Regions from separate parts of the Bacillus methanolicus genome, predicted to be linked through region 2. Evidence: riboswitches for the same ligand, from Rfam matches in the RefSeq annotation. Region 2 holds a riboswitch; the other holds the start of a gene.
What was found. A riboswitch is a leader RNA that binds a small molecule or an ion and turns the genes downstream of it on or off. The one in region 2 is predicted to bind cyclic di-GMP.
Positions count from the first base shown of each region.

Region 1 (11,707 bases), on a different contig from region 2:
AGGATTGCCGGTAGTACCTGATGTATAAATTACATAAGCTAAATCATTCTCTTGAATGTTTACCGATACATCTTCATCATTGTCATCTAAACGATCCAACAGTATATTTTTCGATCTTACATTTAGTTTTTTAATTTTTTCTAGCCAATCTGATTTCGTTATCAAAAATGGTGATTGAGTATCTTCGATAATATATCGATTTCTTTCTTCAGGATGAGCTGGATCTAATGGTACATACACTCCACCAGCTTTTAAGATGCCTAAAATGGACACTACGGTATCAACGCTTCTTTTAAGAAAAATGCTTACAAACTGTCCTTTTTTTAGTCCGTTTTTTACTAATTCCACTGCTACACGTGACGATTCTTTATCTAGTTCTTTATATGTTAAATATCGATTCTTATCTTTAACCGCTATATAATCCGGAAATTTTTTTACAGATAATTCAAATCCTTCTACAATATTTTTCATTTGATGCCCTCCATTCTTGTAGAATATCTTGTTGAATAACCATTATATGTTAAATTGATCACTAAGCTTTTTTAATTCTTTTGATGTTTCTGTTAAGTAACCCACTGTTTCTCTTATATTTTCAAACGAAGCTTCTTGTTCGTGGATATTTTCTACAATATCATCATATCTTTTAGTAATATTTTCAGCGTTACTTGACAATTCAACAATCATAGCAGTCGATTCTTCAACTCCTGCAGAAATTTGTTGAGAGGAAGAAGAGACTACTTGCAATTTTTTAGCTACTTCCAATATAGATTCATAAATTTTCCCAAATACTTCATTTGTACTTTCTGTAATTTCAATACCTTCACTCACATCATTTTTTATGATTTCCATAGAATCTACTACTTTATTTATTTGTTCTTTTACTTTATCAATCAGTTTTTGTATGCTCTCTACCGAGTTTGCAGATTGCTCCGATAATTTTTTCACTTCATTTGCTACTACAGCAAATCCTTTCCCATGCTCACCTGCTCTAGCAGCCTCAATCGAAGCATTTAATGCCAATAAATTTGTATTATTTGAAATACTGGTTATTACTTGTAATATTTCTTGAATTTCATCCGACACGGTAACAAGCTCGTTGATTGCTTTATCGGAGTTTTCTACATTATGATTAATCTTCTCCATCTGCTCTACAACTTTATCAGTAGACTTTTTCCCATTTTCAGAAAGCAGTGTTACCCCTTCAGAAAGCTCATAAACTTCATTCGTATAATTGGCAATGCTAATTACTTCTTTAGAAATCTGCTCCACCGCAACCGAAGACTCATTAATAGATTTAGCTTGTCGCTCTAATAATTCTTGTACCATTTCTACCGAGTTTGTAATATTGTTAGCTGCTTTATAACTTGTTTCAAACGATGCATAAAGCCTTTCTGAATTCTCGGCAATCTCTTTCGAAGTATGTCGTATTCTACTTACCGTACCTTTTATTACATTTATCATTCCATTAAACTTTTGATTAACTTGGCCTAACTCATCTTTCCCTTCTTTCACTGAAATATTCAAGTTTCCTTTACTTGCTTCTTCAATACCTTGCATTAAATTGGTTAACGGCTTTAATGAAACTTTTAATAATAAGTATTGCCCTACAATTAGTAACATTAAAATAACAACTAACGAGATTCCTGATTTGAACAATAAATCTTTTTGCCCTTCCTCTATGTTTGAAGCATCTATGTCAACTCCAAAATAAGCAAATACCTCACCTTTGCTATTTATAATCGGATGTAAAATTGTCATCCAAGTACCCAAATCATCTTTATAAATTTTAGTAAATTGAACTTTCTTTTCATTCTTTAATTTCTTAATTGCTTCCACTACCACATCAGGCTGAGCATACATATCCCCTACTTTTAATCCTGATTCTTGCAACATCTCCCATATTCCAGTAGGATTTGCCACTATAGATGTTTTATTTCCATTCTTCCCCGCCAATTCAGTACCAAATATGTATCCTTGAGCAATATTCGGGTTATATTCACTTAACTGATCTAATAAAGTCGTTAACTCTTGATGTTCTTTACTTTTTATATTTTCCGTTTTAGAAGCTTGTTCTACTTTATCGACATCTATCTTCTTCATCCAAGATTTTGTAATTTCTTCCGATTGCTGTTTTAACTGATTTTCTAACAAATTACCTTGGATAATATAACCCATCCCAACAAGTGATACTCCTACAATCACAACACTCACTATCGAAAACAGCATATTCTTGGTGAAAAAATTCATGTTTTTTAACACTTTTTATTCCTCCTCATAAGAAGTAGCAATTATTTATGTAAATGCTTGTTCACTACTTGAATTTATATAAATGCAGTTTGATTTTCAGACATATGTATAAAACATTTGGACTTTTCTTTTACTTCACTTGATCATCTTACTTATGTCTATTTTTCAATCTGAACTTATATAAAAAAATTGCCCTCTCTAGTCTAGTAAAACTAAAGAGGGCAGCTGCTTGAACGAGATCATCTTAATAAAAAACTTCGTAAAGAATCAAAACGAAACTTCAGACGAAGTGCAACTGGCTGGCATGTCTATTATAAATAGATGTAGCCCCTTTAGCTTTGCGTCCTACCCTTTCGAGTAGTTTGCCAAATAAATATGAAAATTTAAAACACCAAAAGAGAACCTTTTACCATATATATATCGGCAAAAGGTAGGCAATTTTTACCTTGTTCAAAAATATTCACAAACTTGTCACAAATCGTTCTTATTATTTGTGATATTTTATGAACGTATTGAACAATTAACCTCGTAATTTTTCTTCAGTAAAGAAATTCTGTTGAGTTCCCAGAGATAAAAGGTATTTTCCGATCCGAAATCCCTTCTATAATATTGAGATAAATACTCAATGACTTTTTTTTGAAATGTCTAACAGTATGGAATCTTATGTACAAAGAGTGCTGGCGGCAGGCGATCTCTGATCTCATTATTATTAGTCATTATCGCTATCATTGTGTTATTTGTTCATTCGTTGCTGTCTGTTGCTATTATCTTACTGTTCCTACTGTCGTTTTCTCTGTCATTCCATGTCCTGTGTGTTGGTTTATGACAATAAAAGACCGCCTATGTATTATTTTCTTTTTTCCTTTTTTATTAAAAAATTAATCTTAACTGATACAAATTATTAATATCATTAACATTTTCTAAAGGTATGTTTAATTGAAGTTTTAAAGCTGTTCCAATTAACAGCTGGTTTAGTTCAATGTGTGAAAAAATACGTGCAAAAATAATTGCTGTATTTTCCTTAAAAAGTGACAGTATTCCTTCTAACTTTTGTTTTGCGAAATCCAATCCAGCAGATAATGAGTACATATAGTACGATAACAGGAAGAGCAGCTTCGATCCCAAATGTACCGCCCGTAATCCAAACACTGTCCGATTTTAACCTGAGCATCACAAGGGAAGAATGACTTCTGTCGGGCACAGGAGCAAATTGCACCATTTGGGAATTAATAAAAAAGTTCCAAATGATATGCACCACGACTGCATTCCATACATTCCCCGCCATATAAACAATAAGCGAAAACATAATGCCAACCAAGCTGCCTGCGATAAGTACCAAGCACACATCAACCAACTGTAACCCATTCACAGTAAGTAAATGAAGAGCACCGAACAAGATGGAAGTGATGAAAACGGCGGTAATCGCATTCCATTTGTCTTCGATTAGCTTAAACAAATAACCGCGGAACAAAATCTCTTCAATCACCCCGGCAGAGCATGCCGTGAAGAACGAGCCAATGATAAACGCTAAAGCAGATTCAATATGAAGTTGTTCTTGCTTTTCAAAAACGACGAATTCTGTGAGCAGATAAAATGCTATAACTGTAAGTGGCATTGCCAAACCAACAAATACCCATATTTCACCAGTATCAAACAGTTTATGAATACGATAATATCCACTCGATTTTTTAAAGAACAGCCGCGCATACAACCATAGCAGTCCTACAGTAAATCCAATACGTATAAGTTCTTTGACCACAACCCGCATCGTACCGTTTTCAATCACATCCGTCAGGGGAATCACAAAAATGGCTGCTAACAAAAACAAAATAACCAACATCAAACAATGTATAACTACCTTTCCCCAGTGCATAACTAATAGCTCCTCCCTTTTTATGGTTCACGAAGCCATATCAAAGCTGGCAACCTTAAAACGAGTGCACAATGACCCTATCGTTCACAATGTACCGCTTTACAAATCTTATATTATGTTATTTGGGTTAGATATGTAGTCTCTTCACCATATTCTGTGATGTCCACACAATTCCTGAAATAAGTTAGCTAGATTGGTACTCAATCTAGAGTAGCCCCTTCGTCAGCTTGCAGACCACTAAGTTGGTAGAATGGAAGCGGTCAAGTGCTTTCCTTGACGGCTTCCATTCTACCAACTACAATGCGGAAAGCTGATGGAGGGCAAGGTTAAGCAACCTGATTTTTATAAGTTTTACCTGTACATTCCAAAAATACACGTAGCCGAAATCTTTCAAGGTTTCTGAAGCCAAAAGCACGTCTTTTGATGTTCTTAATCTTATGGTTTGTACCTTCAATCCGGCCATTCGTAAAAGGTGTAAGAAAATATTGTAAAATTTGTGCCTTCCAATTTTCTATCGTCTTGGCAACTTGATGAAATGAAGGAAATGGGCTGCTCCATGCGAGTTGAATCCATTCTTCTAAGAGTGAATCAGCTGTATCATAGTCATTCACTTGGTATATTTCTCTAAAGAGTTCTTTTAGAAAATAGGCATATGACAATTCTGAATGCTCTTTGAGCATCTCGTCTAATTGTTGTTTTTCATTAGCCGTTAACTTTTCAGAACCTTTCAAGAGTTTAAACCGTCCCTTTTTTAGTCCAGGAGTTTTCTTTCTAACTTGGTCAAGTGCATGTGTCACCTTTTGCACCACATGATATTTATCAATGACGATACAGGCCTCTGGGAATATAGATTTAACAGCTTTATGAAAGGGATCCCACATATCCATGACAACGGTTTGAACACACTTATTAGCCAGGATCTCCTTGGAGAGTAAGGTTAGAGTAGAATCATAACTACGTTGATGTTCCATACCAAGAACACTGCCGGATTGGGCATCCATTAGAACGGTTTCATATCGGTGACCCTTTCGAACAGCGATCTCATCAAGGCTAAGGACTAGTTCATTGTTTTCTAAAGCACTATCAAGATGTTCTAAATGCTCCATTTCTTTTTCTTTAGCGATGGAATAAAAAATTCTTTCTACTGTCGTATAAGGAACTTTTTCCTTTCGACTTACTTCTTGAATAGTGGATCCATTGCACATTTGATACAGATATTCTCTGTATCGATTGGTCTGATGCTTATTAGGACTGATAGATTCAAATGTTTGTGAAAATACCTCATTACAGTTGTGACAACGGTATCTATGCACTCTGACTAATAAGAAAAGGGGCTTACCTAATACGGACAAGTCACGAACCTTTCTTGTCCGCCAGTCGTGGACATTACTGGTAAAAAAGCCGCAAAAAGTACAACGTTCTTCCATCGTATTTTTCTCAACATGTAACAGATTGCAATCTTCAAGAAATACTTGTTTAACAACTTCAAATTCTGGCAAATCTAGTGATACGGAAAACACTTTTGAACCTCCTGTTATGTTAAGTCACGCTAACATTATTGCCAGGAATTCGTGAGTGTTTTCCTTATTTTTTGGGTTAAATCACAAAATGTGGTGATGAATCAAAACATCTAATTTCTCTTGATTGAACTCTTCTAAAATAGTGATAATATAACAAAAGAGGTGCGAATTGCACCCCATTTTAAATGATTGTTTACTATTTTACACTTTCAAATCCAAACCTGTTTATTAGAATTCAAACCATTATTACTATTGAAGTATTGCACTTCTTTCGAAAAACATATCTTTTATGCCTAGCGGAATAAAAGTCCTTTCAAACATGTGGTTTGCTTCCTGTATCATGATAGAAATATCTTCTTTGTTCGTGGTGTCTAATGGTATCGGTCGAGGAAGAGTTGGATTTAAACGGATTAAATTACTTCCGATTAGATACCTGGCAGTGTGTTCAGCACCTTTTGACTGTGCTTGCATCGTAAGTTCCACCAGCTTCTTCCTCCAGGACAACCATCCACCTGCTTCCGCAATCTTATTAGGGGCATTGTATAAACTGTCACCTGTTCCAATGGAAAGCACTTTTATTTGATCAAGTGTAAATCCTAACTTTTTGGCCTCAGCTATCCCTACTAATACTGGATTGTTTGCCCAAAGTCCACCATCTATTTTACATTCTCCGTCACCTATATTGGCAGCAGGGAAGTATGTAGGAGCGGCGGACGTTGCCAATCCTACCTCCCACATGTAACGCTCTCCGTCCCTAATATAATCTGAGCAGTGGGGAGTTTTATAAACTTTAGGTTCAGCTTTATGATGTTCAATGGAAGGAATACACAACAATGTCTTGGCATCATTAATCCTCTTATCAGTGAACTTCTCCATTAAAAGGGCTTTTAATGATGTGTTATCGTAAGATGTGTTAATAAAATATCCGCTTGCCTTTTTATTACCGAAAATACGCTTGCCTTCACTAATATATAGATTGGAGATTTCTTCAGCGCTCATTCCAGATGCCAATCCTAAGCATATGATTCCACCAGTTGATGTACCTGCTAATAAATCGAAGTGTAGGTAAATGGGCGTTCTGATAACTTCTTCAACAAGTTTTAAATATCGAGCAGGAATTATTCCCTTCATTCCTCCACCATCAATTGATAAAATTTTAAAGGCATTATGTTCTCTTGGCTGCCAGTTCCCCGTCTTTATGTGTTCCCAATTTAACATTTTTTACTTCCTCTCTGTAAAACTAATTGGGCTGTGGGGAGCTTCTTTACCCCACCAAACACCTTCTTCTAACCAAATATTATAAAAATATAACCATTCAGAAGCCCAAGGTATTAGGGTATCAGAAATTAACATGTCAGGTCTATAACTATTATCGTTTGGATGATATAAACATAAGGAGTTGTCGCCATAACGAAGGGGTGCGGATCTTAATATTTCTGGCTCCAAGACAAAAACCTTAGGTTGATATGGATCGTATTGGATTTTGACAGTGTAGATTGGTGATTTTTCTGAAGGTTGCAGTTTTCCTATCCAGTAAATATTTTGATGACTATCTTTAAATAGTCTAAATGAAGGGAATTTTTTTGATATGGCAAAATTTTGCAATCCCAAATTAATGGTTTTAATATTCTTCATCTTGTTTACCATAAAAACGATGGTCGCGGACTTTTGTCCCATGATCTTGGTTTAGGATGCCAGCAGAAGACACTTTTACTAAGCCTCTACTAATATTGTCAGCCATATCCTTTACTTCACCTAGACTGGATGGAAAGTAGGACTTACCGAAAATGTTTTGCCATTTTTCAATGCTGCTTTCCTTGTCCTTATCATCTAAAGCGTCTTGGCAATCGTCTTTTAGATTTTTTACCTTTTTGAGGAACCGTCCAGCTTTCGTATGATCCCAATTTCTTGCCAAATTTTCATCTTCAAGGGAAGGATTTTCAACGTATATCTCATCTTCTTCTAATAGACATTCCAATTGATCTACGAGAGAGATTAATGTTTCTACCAATGTTTCAGCAATGGAACTTTTTTTCACAAAACTGTTTCCGATTAAAGTGGTCATTAAGATAGATTTGGGTGCTGTATCTTTTCCGACATTATCGTCTCGCCAATGCTTCATGATTTTCACTATTTTTGCAAAATAACCGTCTGTCTTGCTGTTAATGGCATTGCACCAATTAGTAAATCCTACGGGATTAGTTTGGCACCATTCATTTTCCTTCTTGGAAGGAATCTTAATGACATTCTCAAATGGCAACGCGGGAACGATATCAACATGAAAGTCCCCAGCGTAATCAATTCTTACACAACGGTCTTTCACTTTTACTCTATCTTCAAATTCTTTATGACTTTTAATTCGGACGGAAATTTTTTTGAGGATATCTTTTGGTTCTTCCTTTTCGTCAATATTGAGAAGGAGAATGGCATCAACATCAAATTCGTCATTATTTTTAGGTTTAACTCCTGTGTCGGTACTGTAAGATCCTTGGGAATAAAAGTCCAAGAATAGGTCTTTTAATTCTTCGTCTTCTTTAAAATTGTTTTCCCAATGGTTTAGTGCACTTTCAACACGGCTTTTCCTTGTTGGATTCAATGAGATGTTCCCTACAAATTTTTTAAAATGGTCATTTAACTTCATAAATTCACTCCAGTATGGTTTAAGAGTATTTTTGGTTCATGTTAGGAGTATGTAAAATCCAGATGCAAAATCTTAACATGAACACTTATAATTTAATAATACTATTGAACTATTAAACTAATCAATAGTTAGTGGGAATATTTGTTCTGCACTACTATATATAGTATATATTTCATAAAAGTAATAACTACTTAAATATTGTATGACCAAAAGTATAAGGGTAGCTACCCCTCTCCCACTCCCTAATCCAATTGGGTTGATTATATGGTATGTCAACACTAAACTAGACAATTTTTTTAAGGTGTTCCTTTTTGTATTCAATAGGGCTTAAATACCCGAGTGTTCCGTGAATTCTTATATGATTAAACCAATGTACATAATCATCTAATTCCAATTTTAATTGCTCTAAACTTTCAAAATATTTACCTTTTACAAATTCTGTCTTGATAATTTTAAATGTGGCTTCGGCTACTGCGTTATCATATGGGCAACCTTTCATGCTTAACGACCGTTTAATCTCGAATGTTTCTAAAGCTTCATCGATTGTCTTGTTTTTAAACTCGTTTCCTCGGTCTGTGTGAAATAGTTGAATTTGTCTTAAATCAGCTTTAATCGTTGATAAGGCTTGGTAGACTAGTCCAGCATCTTTATTAGGACCGGCACTATGTCCAACAATTTCTCTATTGTAAAGATCAACAAATAGACATATGTAATGCCAATTTTTTTGGACCCTTACGTATGTTAAATCACTGACTACAACCGTTAATTCCTTTTGTTGATCAAATTCCCTATTCAACACATTTTCAACTTTAGATTCATTACATTTATCCACATGTGGCTTAAACTGGGCAACTGTATATTTTGATACTAGCCCATTTTCTTTCATGATTCGGCCAATACGTCTTCTGGATGCAATTTTACCGAGTTTTTTCAACTCATGTTTTATCTTACGAGTGCCATAGTTCTGGCGGCTTTTATGAAAAATATCGATTATGGTAACAGTAAGTTCATCATCTGATTTAGATTGCTCTTTTGCTTCATAATAATAGGTACTTCTTGGGAGTTGTAGGACGTCGCACATTGCTGATATCGAGTATTTGTGACGATTATTTTTAATCACATTTACTTTCGTCCTAGTATCAGCGCAGCTTGCTTTAAAATATCATTCTCCATCAGTAAACGCTGATTTTCTTTACGAAGCTTGATCAGTTCTTCTTTTTCAGGTGTTCGGTTGTCCTTCTCTTTAAATGAACCAGATGTTTGGCTCTGTTTCACCCATTTGTCTAATGCCGAAGGCGTTAAATTGTATTCACTTATAATGTCTTTTCTAGGCTTACCACTTTCATATAGTTTGACCATTTGAGCTTTAAATTCGGGAGTAAATGTTCTTCTAGCTCTCGTCATATCGGCGTACCTCCATTAACTGAATGAGATGAAGTAGACTTCCAAATTTAGAGGGTAAACACCGCAACTTGACAAGGAGCCTCTACGGGCATGCTTTCCCAGCCAGGAAACCAGATGATGAAAACATCTGGCTTGCCAAACAGGCTAGCATACCCGCCTCTCCTAGTAAAGTTGCTGGTATGGGATCTCTTATGCTTGATTAGCAGTATACCCAGATTGGATGGTTAGTCTACCTGACCTTAATTTTTTTGTCCAGTTAAGTGTAGCCGATTCAATACTTTCAATCACCTTATCTAGGAACACAATCGAATAGGAGTGGGTAACTAGCATCCGACTTCTCACACCCAGGTATGAAAATAAATCCCTACGGTCCATACTGGTATTGATACAAAAAGTATTAATATGCCACTCTTTATGGTGGTTTTACCTTGTATTGAGGCTTTGTATCGAATTTTTGAAGATAAATGCCTCAGCAGATTTCAATTTGAATCTTAATGAGGAAGCATACAAAGCAGTCTCAGAGTTTATTAAATTTTATAATGAACGCCGGATACATTTCAGTTTTTCTGTATCTATCACCAAAAGAACTCTATGCAATGCAAGAAAAAGAAACTTTTATCATAAAGGAAGTTCGGGTATAACATTACCATATCAATTGAAAAACTCAGCTTGATATGGTGTGGCGGGCATGATAGACTAATTCGGCGATGCCAACTAAGTAATGGTTGGCTACTTGGGAGAGGATGATGCTCTCAGAGACTCCATGTCAAGTTACAATGCCCCTTGTCTATAGTTCGGGATAGAAATCAAAAAATAATATAATAAGAAAAAATGAACCTTTTTCAACACAAAAACTATGAAGAGAACTGTAATTGAAGTTCTTTAATTTCATATATTATCTTATCTACAAACTCTATTCTCTTCTCACTATCCAGTTCCTTCACATAAAATTTCATCGCTGTGCCTATGTCTATTCCAAAAGCTAATACATTTCTAAATTCATCTTCCATTCCTTCAACACTTGCATATCCTAAATACTCAAATCCGTTGCCACATGTATCGGGAAACAAGAAAACATTATATAGTTGATTAAATCTATTTTTCATTGATAAAGAATAAAACAACTGTTTTACAATATCTCCCCAACCTGGTAACTTATCTAACCCAGCCTTAATCCGATAATACTTGGCATCAAATATAAAAATTGATTCACCCGTCTGTATCAAAATGTCTGGAATCTGCGATGTTTTAAGCTTGTTACCTTTAAACATCCAGTACGGATTGGGTACTATGATATGTAGTTCATCCATGTCCCCTAGTATTTCTGAACAAATCGATTCCCAAACATTATGAAAGAATGGCGTAGCATAAATATTAAAATTATCAGAATTTCTATTTCGTGATTTCATTTCTAAATAAGATAAAATTTTCTTAAAAAGTGTGATTTCACGATCGACATAGGTAGTCCTTAAAGCTTGTTGTAATCTATACTGCATGTACTTTATACTGTTACAGGGTGTTATCAATATAAAATTCAAAATTAAAATTAAAGAGCCATCCGAATCTTTCTTTAATTTCTTTAAGTACAAAAGCATGAATTAATGTTAGTTCGTGGTCATTAGCTATATCATTTTTAGATGTAATTAAATCTATGTAAAACATCTTATTTTTAATCAAAATCGGCGACATTTTAGTCAAAGTTTTTGACCAATTAATTCGTGCATTTCCATTTATTTGTTCTATTCTTCTTTGCATGTAAATTAAACCGTTCTGACGATAGTCTTCCACAAACCATTGCACTAATTCAAATACTTTGGTGGTCTCTTTGTCTCCTAACCAATCATTTTCCTCTTCATCCAACAAATTTGTTTTTGAATATTTATTTAATACCTTGTAAATTAAACGTGCAGCCAGCTGCTTTTCATAATCATTTGATGGGATTTCCATTCCTTTGGGTAAAACAACAAAGAGATTTTCTTGAAATTCTATGATTCCGGTTATCTTGAATCTAACTAAATCATT
Region 1 covers NZ_PNFF01000001.1:1,016,342-1,028,048, forward strand. The annotation lists gene C0966_RS05135 (amino acid adenylation domain-containing protein) at 1-471, opposite strand, end outside; gene C0966_RS05140 (methyl-accepting chemotaxis protein) at 514-2,259, opposite strand; cyclic di-GMP riboswitch class I at 2,535-2,624, opposite strand; gene C0966_RS05145 (CPBP family intramembrane glutamic endopeptidase) at 3,269-4,120, opposite strand; gene C0966_RS05150 (ISL3 family transposase) at 4,447-5,640, opposite strand; gene C0966_RS05155 (CBASS cGAMP-activated phospholipase) at 5,890-6,858, opposite strand; gene C0966_RS05160 (hypothetical protein) at 6,862-7,275, opposite strand; gene C0966_RS05165 (SMODS domain-containing nucleotidyltransferase) at 7,262-8,281, opposite strand; one part of gene C0966_RS05170 (IS3 family transposase) at 8,565-9,439, opposite strand; one part of gene C0966_RS05170 (IS3 family transposase) at 9,439-9,685, opposite strand; gene C0966_RS05175 (LlaJI family restriction endonuclease) at 10,540-11,181, opposite strand; gene C0966_RS05180 (LlaJI family restriction endonuclease) at 11,195-11,707, opposite strand, start outside.
Region 1: it holds a riboswitch for cyclic di-GMP, as region 2 does, so the genes downstream of both, C0966_RS05140 (methyl-accepting chemotaxis protein) here and C0966_RS17000 (hypothetical protein) in region 2, are expected to answer to the same signal.

Region 2 (11,707 bases):
CAATAAGATCATAAATTAGCTGTTCTCCTCTTGGTAAAGTGAGAGGATTTACAATTTCTTCTGTTAAAACTATTGCAAAATGTTCCGTTACCCGATCTTTATCCACGTACCTTTTATCTTTGGAAATATCTTTGGTTGTACCATTAATTAGAGGTTTGTATTCATCTAACTTGGCTAGGTTATTTAAAATGCTTGGTAGCCACTTGGCTTCTTCCGGAGTAATATACCGGCTGTCACTTCTAGGATATGTAATTAACGATCTATCATATAATGATTGTGCGTAAGATAAGACAGCTGCTGGGGACATACCGTATAATCGATTCGCTTCCATCTGAAGAGCCGAAAGGTTATAAAACTGCGGTGGAGGACTTCTTTTTTCCTCTTTTATAACTGAATAAACCTGTGCACTATTGTCTTTACAAAAGTCAGCCAGAGCTTGTGCTGCTTCCAATTCGAAAATATGATCTGCATCTTCTTTAAACCATTTACCAACAAGCTTGTTTTCACCAAATTGAAACTCAGCTTCACAATCCCAGTAAGGTTTACTAACAAAATTTTCAATTTCTTTTTCTCGTTGATAAATGATTCCCATCAATGCTGACTGTACTCGACCTGCTGAAAATGTTTTATTTATTCCTTTTTCTGAAAGCAGAATCGATAAAGTCCTTGTTACTGAAATTCCAACTAACCAATCTGCTCTCTGCCTGGAAATAGCTTCATAATAGTATCCTTTAAATTCACGATTATCTTTTAAATTTTGAAATGCTTTAATTACACTGTTTTTCGTAAGTGAAGAAGTCCAAAGGCGCTTAACTGGTTTTTTATTATTTAAAAAATACAGAATTTCGTCAATTAAAAGTTGACCTTCCCTGCCGGCATCGGCTGCATTTATTACAAAAGAAATTGTTGGATCTTTTAAAAACTTTTTAAAAGTTTGAAAGTATTTCCTTTATGATTCTATAATTTCAATTTGAATTGAGTTGGAATGATTGGGACTGTATCAAGTAACCATTTTTTGAGAGATTCATCATAATCTTCAGGAGCAAATAATTCTAAAAGATGTCCACAAGCACTTATAACCACCGCACCTTTTGGAAAAATTGAACAAGGTTCGATGGCTATGTGATCACCCTTATTATTATGTGGAAAAGGGGAAGCTAACTTTTTAGCTTGATCAGGTTTCTCAGCGCATATTAAACACCTTTCCATTAAAAGCGCCTCCCCAATTATTTTGAATAATTCTTGAATCTATTTTTTCGAGAGAAAAAAGGACGGTTAATATATAAATTTTTCCGTGGTTTTTGGCCTTCTGACTGATCCTTTGATATATACTCTTCTCGTATAACTTGTCTTTGAAACTCAATTTGTTTCATTAAAATTTCCTCCTAATAAAATTTTTTCAGCAGCAACATATAGAAGACAGTTTTTAATACGTTCTGAATCTATACTACTACTAATTCGAACCAACTCATCTGGGTTATCCAATTCTCTAATAGCCTGAATTAACTGTAACTCTGCTTCACTTACTTCAATAACCGTTTTTGTTATTTCATGAGGTACTCTTGTTTGTTCGCCAAATTTATAAATTTTCAATTATACTTACTCTCCTTAAGCTGCACTGCAATTTAGATGTTCAACACACATTTGAATTGCCCCTGATGCTCCAAATCCGTTATGAAATAACAGATCTTTTCCTTGCTTTTTGCACAATTCTTTTACGATATCCATGCTCACATGCCCACACGCGCCGAGTAGGACCACTACACAATCTGCTTTTTTTATTAGATTCCGAAACTCTTTTTTGTTACCGCCGTTTCTTGTTTTTCCAGAATGGAAAATCACATCAACTCCTTGTTTCTGGCCAATTTTTCTATATGTACCTTCTTGATATCCTCCAATGATAGCGATTGTTTTTTTCATAATTAAGCCTCCCTGTATAAGACGTAAATTTATAATAAATATAACACATATTACATCAAATACAAGTATTATTTCCTAATTATTCTTTTTTTGTAGTTTTTTGAGAAAGAAATATCCTATATCAGGATGTACATAAACATCATCATGTTCCAGTATTTCTTCAAGTACAGTCAGTAATTGATTGGTTGGCATATTTTTTAATAGAAATCCATCAAATAAATCTAATTCTATATAGCTTTGAATATTGTCGGGTTTCAGACCCAATAAAACCACTTTTGCTCCTTTTTTGCGCATCTCGATAAGAAACCGTTCTATTTTGGAATTAGAGATTCTCTCTATAATGATTAGTCTGGGGACATCTTTATTCTCATATCGGAACTGTTTCGAATCGGTTCCGATAATATCAAAAAACCGGCCATATTTTAGTTCAAGTAGTTTCTTTAAACCTTCTCTAAAAGAGGTTTTATCATTAATGATCATGATATTTTCCATTGAACACATATCCCTCCTTTTCCACACAAAAAACCCTTGCCGTAAATGCACATACTCGTAGCGCATCTACAACAAGGGTTCGTCCCTTTGATTATTTAATTAAAACTTATTATACAATAATGTCTTCTAATCGTCACTATTACGAAGAGCCTTTTTTCCAATTTACTGGTTTAGGACAGGAAATTGATGAAATTTCCCCATTAACCAGTAAAGCATATTGACCGTAACCCTCTTCATCTATGACCCATGCCATTTTAGAGGCTATAGAAAGAGAAGACTTGTGGTCATGTAATGGAATTGGAGACTTATATACCCTCTTACTCCAACCCATTTCGGCCTCACTTTTATTTTTAGGTAAAGGAATCGGTTTTTTACATTGACTAATGATCCAACATCCATACTGTCTACAAGGGGAAACATACCAGAATGCATCATCTCTATTTGAGGAAAAGTCCGGTTTTAACGGATATGTGTAATTTTTTTTAAGAGATTTTCCAACTAGTTCATGAAAGATTTCTTCATCATTCAAAAGGTAATCAGCTTCTTCCTCGATTAATGAAAATCTAAAACCAACTTGGTCTTTTTTAGGCATGGACATTTCATTCTTGCTTAAAAAAAATCCACATCTTGCTGCTTCATAAGGGCTATCTACATTTATGTTTTTATTAATAGAACATTTTCCAGTAATCTCATCAAAAAGATCACAAGAATTTCGACAAGTAATATCATTGTTTAAATTTATATTTCGGTTGTTATCTACTACAAGCTTCAACATGGAATCACCTTTTTATGTAGAATTAAGCAGCTCCCAACACAATTGGCATTAATGTTGTTAGAACTGTTAATAGAGCTGCGCTCACCCACAATCTTTTACTCCATCTTCCATACTCTGGATGGTCGATAAAATGATAAAACATGTAGAAGACTAAACCAATTAAAACCATTCCGATGGAAGTATAGTAACCGGTGGATTTTATTAAGTTAATAATATCACTTGCAAGCAGTGTAACATTTTTACTATTTGTAGTAAATATTATAATTACCATTATACGGATAAAAAAGAAAGTTATGGGTACCCAAATTAATACGCCAGTAGAGAATTTCATGACTTGTCCAGTTTTTGTTACTATGGAATATCCCATTCTAACAACACCCATTAAAAACATAATGGTAAATAAAGCGGAGAAAATAAATGAAATAGTTGGAGCTAAGCCATTAATGCTTTCAGTCCAGGTATTTACTTGATTATTAAAACTAGGCTCAGATCCCCTGTTAAGAATAGGATTCGCTTTTGCTGATAACGGTAAGACAAATGAAAAAATTACGATCAAAAGGATTATGTAATATCTTCGTAAATTCATTTTTTCCCTCCATTGCCTTCAAATCGGAAACAAACGGCTGATTCAAATGAAGCAGTACTCATTTTGCCATTAACTACTGGTACTTTAGTAATAAATTTATATCTTCCTTTATTATAATCTAGTACATGGTCCAACGTAGCTAACCATTGGCTAAGAATTTGTTGATTGATAACTTGATTGTTTACAAGAATTGAATTTACCTTTCGCCCATCTAATTCCATAGAAAAAAGAATTGTTTTAAGGGTATGTTGGTGTCCTTTAAAGGTGACATTCTTTATGTAAGGACGGAAAGGAATTAAACTAATAAAAAGTATTCTGGCAGATTGTAAAATTTGATGTTTTTCCGTTTGTCTGGAAAAAATACCTGCACTTACTTCAAAGCGAATATTGGCATGATCCATACTTCCATCAGGCAAAACATCTATATCCGCATTGAAATTAACTTCTAATTTTTTATTTAATTGCCTAGACATTGGTGATAACCAGCTCAATTCTGCAAAGAGAAGGTTATCTTCTATATTGTCATAGTACTCACTATTCTGTGGTATATCTTCAATGCCGTGGGCTTCAATATTTAATGCCTTAGCGGTGGCAGAAAAACTAAATAAAACATTCTTTAGGCCTACTTTCTGCTTTTGAAGTGTCTCTTTAATTTCTAATATTTGATTATCATTAAGTTGAGAGCTGGTAACCACTATTCATGTTCCCCTTTCCAAAGTATATAACAAAAAATGGCTAGTCAATAAACCGAACTAGCCTTTAAAATCCAATTCGGTAACTGGCTGGCATAACATTAAGTCTTAGCCCCTATAGTTTTGCGTCTTCATCTTTCGATGAATTTGCCTTTATCAATGTTACAGGAAATATTTTGGTGTATGCCTAAAGTTCGACTCATTATATTATAATTTACCCATATTAGTTGTCGTAATTTGTCGAATTCTTAACAGTTTTGCCAAAATTGTATAATGTTACATATTTTATAGTTAGAAAGCTGGATTTTAACTCCTGTTCCAAAGAAACAGTACTTATTTCCTTGGAGCAAGAGGCGACAGAAGTCGCGCTCTCTTTGTTTCTAAATAGCCATTTGCTCTTTTTGAAAGCAATATTCTTCATCCGGGATAACGTAATCTTCAGATACATCCATTTCCAAACGGAATATATTATCAACTGTTACATTTTTTCCGTTTCGAATAACATCCAGGATTAGCACATCACCTTTTTTTAATTTTGTTGCTTTTTCTCCAACGTTGATCCAAATCCTTTTACCGTCGGAAACGTGGATATAAGACTCTTCCATACCAACGATTGTTACGACCCATTGTTGAGGTCCATTGATGCAATCTGCTATTTTGGCGGAAGCAAATTGCTCATAGCCAGTTGGAGAATTTTCCTCCATTTCATCTAGATCAGCCATCTGAATATATTCTTCTTCCTCTCCATATTCAGCAAGACTAGACAGTTCATATCCATGGTCTATATCTAGTTCATACTCGATTTCTTCACTTGGTTGGTCAAGTTCAAAAACGGGATTCACATTATCGAACTCACCCAATCCCAATTCTTGTTGAACTTCTTCAAATAACCCTTCGGTAGCTTCATCAAGATCAGAAAATGTTACTTGATCAGGGTCTTCTATTAGAACGGGATTTATTACTTGAATAGGCTGGCAAGAAATAATTTCCTCCTTGGACTCCGTACAATCTACTTCTAGCTGAGTCAAACGCTCAAAGTATTCGTAATGGCTCCGGATCTTTAATTCTTGACAATAAACAAAAACATAGTATTCAACTAGCCAGTAAAAATATACTAGCCAGTCCATTGTTAAGGTTAATGTCACTTTCATTTCCTCCCAATTTAAAATAGTTCAAACGCTAATTGACCAGTAACTGGTCCATTACGTTTCTTTCGAGATTTATTCTCCTCTTCCTTAATTTCAAATAAAGATATTTGTTGGTTTTCAACAGTCGCGGCAACTTCTCTTTCAAATTCGGTTAAATAAGCAACAATTTCCCCATCTACGATACAATCAAATCCAAAAGCTGCAACAAGATCTACTTCTAATACGTTATTAACGAAGGTAAATCCATTAACAATGCCTTTTTCAATGTTTGCTGTAATGGTAGTTGCTTTCCGAATAAGAACGTTCCTAGAAGAATCAGATTCAATTTGCTGATTAACCCAAATAATGAATTGCTCTTTAGGTGTGAGCTGTTTCTGTTTCTTTTTGCCAATACCGGCCAAAATTTCTCTTGCTCGGTCAGATGCTTCAGCAACCCATTCTTCAGTAGAACCTTTAAGGACAACACCTTTTTTTATGGATTTAATAAGCATGGACTGTAGATCACCTTCATCACCAAGCATTGCGTTCAATCCGTCTGTGCTTACGTCTCCATTAATCGCACCCGCTGCTTTATTTTTCATCGCTATCAAGGTAGCCATTTGTTCTTGGAAGGTATGTTTGTAAGAAAGATAATATAAACGACATTCTTCCGTTTGCCCAATCCGCCAAGCGCGCCTTGCCGCTTGATTGATGGTGAACAACGACCAGCTGAATTGATAAAATATTAAAGTTGGAGTGCATAATAGGTCGAGTCCTACTTTAACAAGTTCCTGTGAAACAATGACTACATCGTAGCCTTCTTTCACTATTTTTTTCCGCAACCATTCACTGCGTTTATTGGTTTGGGTAGAACTAGTATCCATGATTGCTACTTTCGCACCGATTTGTTCAAGAATATACTTGAGGCGTGGACGGACATCTCTACCTTCTACACTTGAACCAGTATCTCTCACGTAAACGATTGATTTTCGACCTTCTTCCATTTCCCCTTTAATGATTTCTTGGAGCTTCTTCTCTTTATTAAGAATCCGCTCTGTAGGGAAGGGTTCAGGGCTCCAAATCAACTCCCTCTTTCCGTCCTCTGTTTTGATAGAGAAAGAAGGATAGGTAAATGGATTATCCGGATACGCTATACCTGTTTGAGTAAGAGGTAAATAGAGTTTATGGCCATCGTCTCGAGAATCGATTTCCCGTTCAAATGTTGCCACCATATTTTGATAATGTTGCCTTAAATCCTCGTCTAAATCGACTAGAATGGTAGGTACATTGATTAATTCCACTGGGTCCGGCCAAACATCAGTAAGTCTTACGAGTACGCTATTTTGCACAAGGAATTTACCAAATACAAAAGGCGAAATACCAGGTAAGACTTTTTCTGTTCTTTTCGTACCGCCCCTAGATTGTTTGTTTGAATACTCGCCTTTATCATCGTGATTGTAAGTAGTGGTTTCGATATTTCCATATTCTTCGTTCCACTTTCTTACTTCTGAATATTTATATCCGTTTTCAACCATAAGGTGAGGGAATAAGCGCCAGAGAGTATAATAAATATCCTCTGACTTACCGCCAAACAATGTGCCACTTCCCCCTACTACCTTTTTACAAGCAGCTGCAAGAGATCCTAATGCATTGCCTTGAGCGGACATTCCAGCTTTCAACTCATGAATTTCATCAATAATAGCAAGGTCAAAAAACCATCTCATTTTCCGACGAATGTACTCAACCGTTGCTATTCTCCTGGGATTCCCTTGTTGTTTAGGAATCTCTGGCTGAGTATTTTGAATTTGCTGGACTAAACGGTTATTTCCATCCTTCAGAGCATGAGTCAGTTTTCTTTCATGCTGCATCCATTCTTTGATGGACGAATACCGGGTAAGCACTTTTTTAGTCCATAAACTTTCTCCACACTCACTGCAAAAAGCATTGGCAGGCTTTTGAGCATTATGAATGCGTCGGGATTCCCCAAACTCATTTTTATCCATCGTCCGTTTAGTATGGTTTTCTTTTTCCTCACCATTTTCATCCGTTTCAATATCAGTAGATTCAATGACTTGGTGAGGCTTTCCGCAACTAGGACAATAATATCCATAACGATACGGAAGAGTCTCTTCCATTCTCTGTTTTTCTGTTTTCTTGTATTGGAAATGAACAGCTGGTACCGTTGCACAATCACCGCGCATTGTCGTAAAAGAAATTACGAAAAAGGTTGGTTTCGTTGGTTTCGGTCTTCCAGCTTTTGTCCAAGCACTATGAAATTCGATTAATTGTTCTGTTCTCTCAATAACTCGAACTTCTGCGTGTGGAATAATCTCTTTGATCTCTTCTGGCCACTTTTTGGTTAAACTAGGAGGGCACATTAAACAAGTAAAATAACCCTTCTTGTTGGACATAGCCGCTACAACATCTGCAATGGCTGTCATCATAGTCGATTTTCCGGTGGACATTTCCCCTTGAATCAATACAGCTTTCTGTTTTTTTAGCACCTTCGCTACAGCTGTAGACACATGAGCTTGAACAGGAAAAAGTTCACGCTTATAAGTACTAATCTGAGGGTGAATAGAATCTGTAAGAGGATTATGAGCTGGTTGAACCCGTTCGCTAACTTTATCAATCATGTCATTGATAAATGTTTGCATATAGGTCGTTAAGTCTTTAATCTCTTCCAGATTTCTCCCGCTCCCCTCTTTAGGAAACTTAAGAACCCTGTTTTGAATCATTTCAGAAATAATTTCATCAGCGTGTTCCTCATTTAATTTCAATTTATAAATGTCAAAGCCGTTTAGGAAAAGAGTTGGATCAAAATAAAATTCAACTTTCTCCAAATACCCTCTATTGACAAACTCTTTAAATACGGTTTCTCTCCATTCCGGTAAAATGTTAAGACCGTATTTCCCTCTGCCTAAAACTTGTCTAAGATCTTCTGCTGGATTTCCCTCAAAGGAAAGGATATAATCACTGTTTCCTAGCAATTCATCATGAACAATGGCAATTGCTTTACGATTTTGATTAATCGTTATTGGAAATTTTTCATACTTTCCTTTCTCTGAGTAAAGGCGGAGTTCTTGGACGAATTTATAGTCAGTTAGTTGTTTTTCTCCATAACCAAAAGCTAATCCCCCAGAGCCAATATCAACAGAAGCTTTCATCGCCTGCAGAGTGGAATCACTTCCTGCAATAATGGTCATGAGGATTTTTGCTCCTTGCGATTCATACTGTGGTGGTTCAACTGCTAAAGCGTAACAAAAAGCATTCTGCCAGGCTTGATCGAGGTAAATTTCTAGCATTTTGGGATTATCGTTTGATTCAGCTATTTTATTCCATTGGATCATTCTTTAACCTACCAATCAAATTAGATAGGAAGCTAGTGCTCCCTATCTACAAATGAGGTAGGGACACACCTCCCTGTCTAATTAGACTGATTGTTATTTAATGTATCCAAATAATTTTTAAATTCTTGAATTACAGTTTCTTTGGCATCCTTCTCGGATGTAGCATATCCAATCGTTAAATTGTGTACTGTACCATTTGTCAAATGAACTCGATACAAAGTTCCAGAAGGGATTGAGGCCACATGTTCAACATAAAATTTATGACCTGCATGTTCCTCTAATTTGATCGGTGTGAACTGCTTCACTGAACAGACTCCTTTCTCTAAGCTGTTTGAAGACCTTTTTCAGCCTTTTCTTCCATCAGGCGTCTGAACTCTTCAATGATTCTCCCGGAAATATCACAAATTTGAGAACCATATTTTAGAAGGGAGTCTTCGTCGTTCTTACTCCATGACTTCACATATCTGAAGCTGTAATCACTTGTGTCAAGGCCGAAGAATGAACAGACAACGAAAGCAGCTCCTTCTGCCACTACTTCTTTTTCAGATGTAGAGGAAGACGTGTCATATCGGTGCACTTTGGAGTGAACTAGTTCATGGATCAATGTCTTACACCGGTGATTGATACTTAAAGCTTCACTAACAACAATTTCATGCTTGGAAGGCTGGTAATAACCATTTGCTCCTTCTGCATCTCCATAAATAACAGAACAATTATCTTTTCGAGCAATTTGCTCGGCGTATTCGATAATTTGTCTGGCTTCAGGACAATCACCTTCAAGATTGATAATAACCTTGTCAATCGGAAGCGGTTCTCCTTCTGTTTGTTCATACGCAAATACCGGAACAGTGAGGAATCCGATAAGTTTTGTTTCCACTTCTCCGGTACCATCTTCAGTTTCCACTTCTTTAAATCGTGGCTTAAAGATTCTAATTGCTTTAGAACCTTTTTTTACCTTTCGGCCTAACTCATTCCAACGCTTCAATGGAGCAAAAAAACTAGCATTTGGATACTGAGCTTTAGCAACCATAATATTTCGGAAGGAGTAGTTAGGCATAAGTGCCTTCATCTCTAAAAGAGCTTTAAACTCCTCAGGGGAGTAACTAAAATTTTTCACTCCTTCTTCTAGGATCGATACAAGTTCTTTGACTTTTTCTTCTACACTTGGACCATCCTTGTTCCACTTTCTACAATTTTTGTTTTGGTGATTAGCCATAACAGCACCCCTTTTCTTAAAGTTTTTTATATATAAAAACGAGAATAGGTATCCCCCATTCCCGTTGTTAACCGCCATCAAAAGGCCATATAAACGCAAAAAAGCCTTTGAAGTTTGATAGATAAATAGCACAAAATAGCTATTGTCCATCAACCTCAAAGGCTGCAATGTTTCGTCTTACCCGCTAATCCTCGATGGGATTGCATTAAAAATAAAAAATAAAATAATAATATAAGGGTATTATATCCTCTATTTCCATTCTCGACAAGATATTCATTGAAGGAGAATGGCTGAAAACATAAAGTTAAAAGAAATATTTATTCCCCTTTTGTAATTATTCTGATTAAAAATTTCTTAAGGGAGGGTTAAAGATTTTTTAACCTATAGTCCCCTTAAAAATTTTTTAACCCCTAATCAATCCTATTTCTGTGGATAAACCCCCTTAAAAATTTTTTAACCTATCCCTTAAAAATTCTTTAACCCATGCATTAAAAATTTTTTTATGGCCTATAAAGATTTTTAAATCCACTTTAAAGACTTTTTATCCCCTAATAAGAATTTCTTAACCTCTGTAGGAAAAAAGAAAAACCTCAATCAGGATTCGATCGAGGTTAAATTACTTCAAAGGTTAATGTTTCTATTTCCATATCATATTCTTTTAATGCTTCCTTAATAAGATGTTCATACCTTTCTTCCAGCCATTCTCTGGCAAAATCATTAGGTGCTAAAATGATAATGGAATTTTGGTCTTTCTTTAACAAGACGTCTTTAAACCACGTTTCAAAAGAGGGTTTAGATATTTTACTTGATACATATGATTTTAGGATATTAAGGAGCATTAATTCTGATTCATCCATGTTCTTTTCATGTTTTACTTGCTTAGCTGGCTTGTTGTTTGACTTCTTTGCTGATTTGATGATTTCACCAAATTGTTGCCATTGTCTGTAGATTTCCTCAAAATCAATATTCTTTTCCAGGCTGATCGTTTCATTATTATTAATCATAGTTTTAACGTACTTCTCATGCTCTATCCTAAGTCTTTCCGGCAGTCCTTTTTGTTCTTTTTTTAACGCCTTTTTAATGTGAGCAGGAGCATCTTCCGGAATCTCAATATCCGGGTTTCCGTAGATCAAGGATTCAGTCAGTAAAGGAACCTTCTTTCTTATTTTAAAAATCGGTCCTTCCTCCGCTCCGTCTCTTGAACGGTTTAAAACGTTAAATTTATATGCAAAGCCATAACGCTCCAACAATTCCATATAGTTATGTATGGTAGGGCGTGATTTGTCCATTTTCAAACTGATTAATTCAAAATTAGGAAAGCACCAATCCTTATTACCATAGGCAAATCGCTTTAGATGTCCGTATAGAGCTAAACCTTCAGCATTTAGATAATAGCCCCAAAAATCGAACAAATAGTTATTAAAGATGGTTAATTCTCCGTCTATATAAGGAATGTTTTCTCCGTATGCATCTAATGAAAATTTGCGAACTTCTTCTTCAGTAAATTTTACGCGGTCATGCTCTGGATAATAATAGAGCCTTGTTATTA
Region 2 covers NZ_PNFF01000003.1:1,460-13,166, forward strand. The annotation lists gene C0966_RS16965 (DNA topoisomerase) at 1-904, opposite strand, end outside; gene C0966_RS16970 (hypothetical protein) at 958-1,209, opposite strand; gene C0966_RS16975 (hypothetical protein) at 1,360-1,593, opposite strand; gene C0966_RS16980 (DUF2325 domain-containing protein) at 1,609-1,920, opposite strand; gene C0966_RS16985 (hypothetical protein) at 1,996-2,412, opposite strand; gene C0966_RS16990 (hypothetical protein) at 2,552-3,187, opposite strand; gene C0966_RS16995 (hypothetical protein) at 3,210-3,773, opposite strand; gene C0966_RS17000 (hypothetical protein) at 3,770-4,468, opposite strand; cyclic di-GMP riboswitch class I at 4,544-4,627, opposite strand; gene C0966_RS17005 (hypothetical protein) at 4,846-5,610, opposite strand; gene C0966_RS17010 (DEAD/DEAH box helicase) at 5,628-8,942, opposite strand; gene C0966_RS17015 (hypothetical protein) at 9,020-9,247, opposite strand; gene C0966_RS17020 (ArdC-like ssDNA-binding domain-containing protein) at 9,265-10,158, opposite strand; gene C0966_RS17025 (DnaA N-terminal domain-containing protein) at 10,770-11,707, opposite strand, start outside.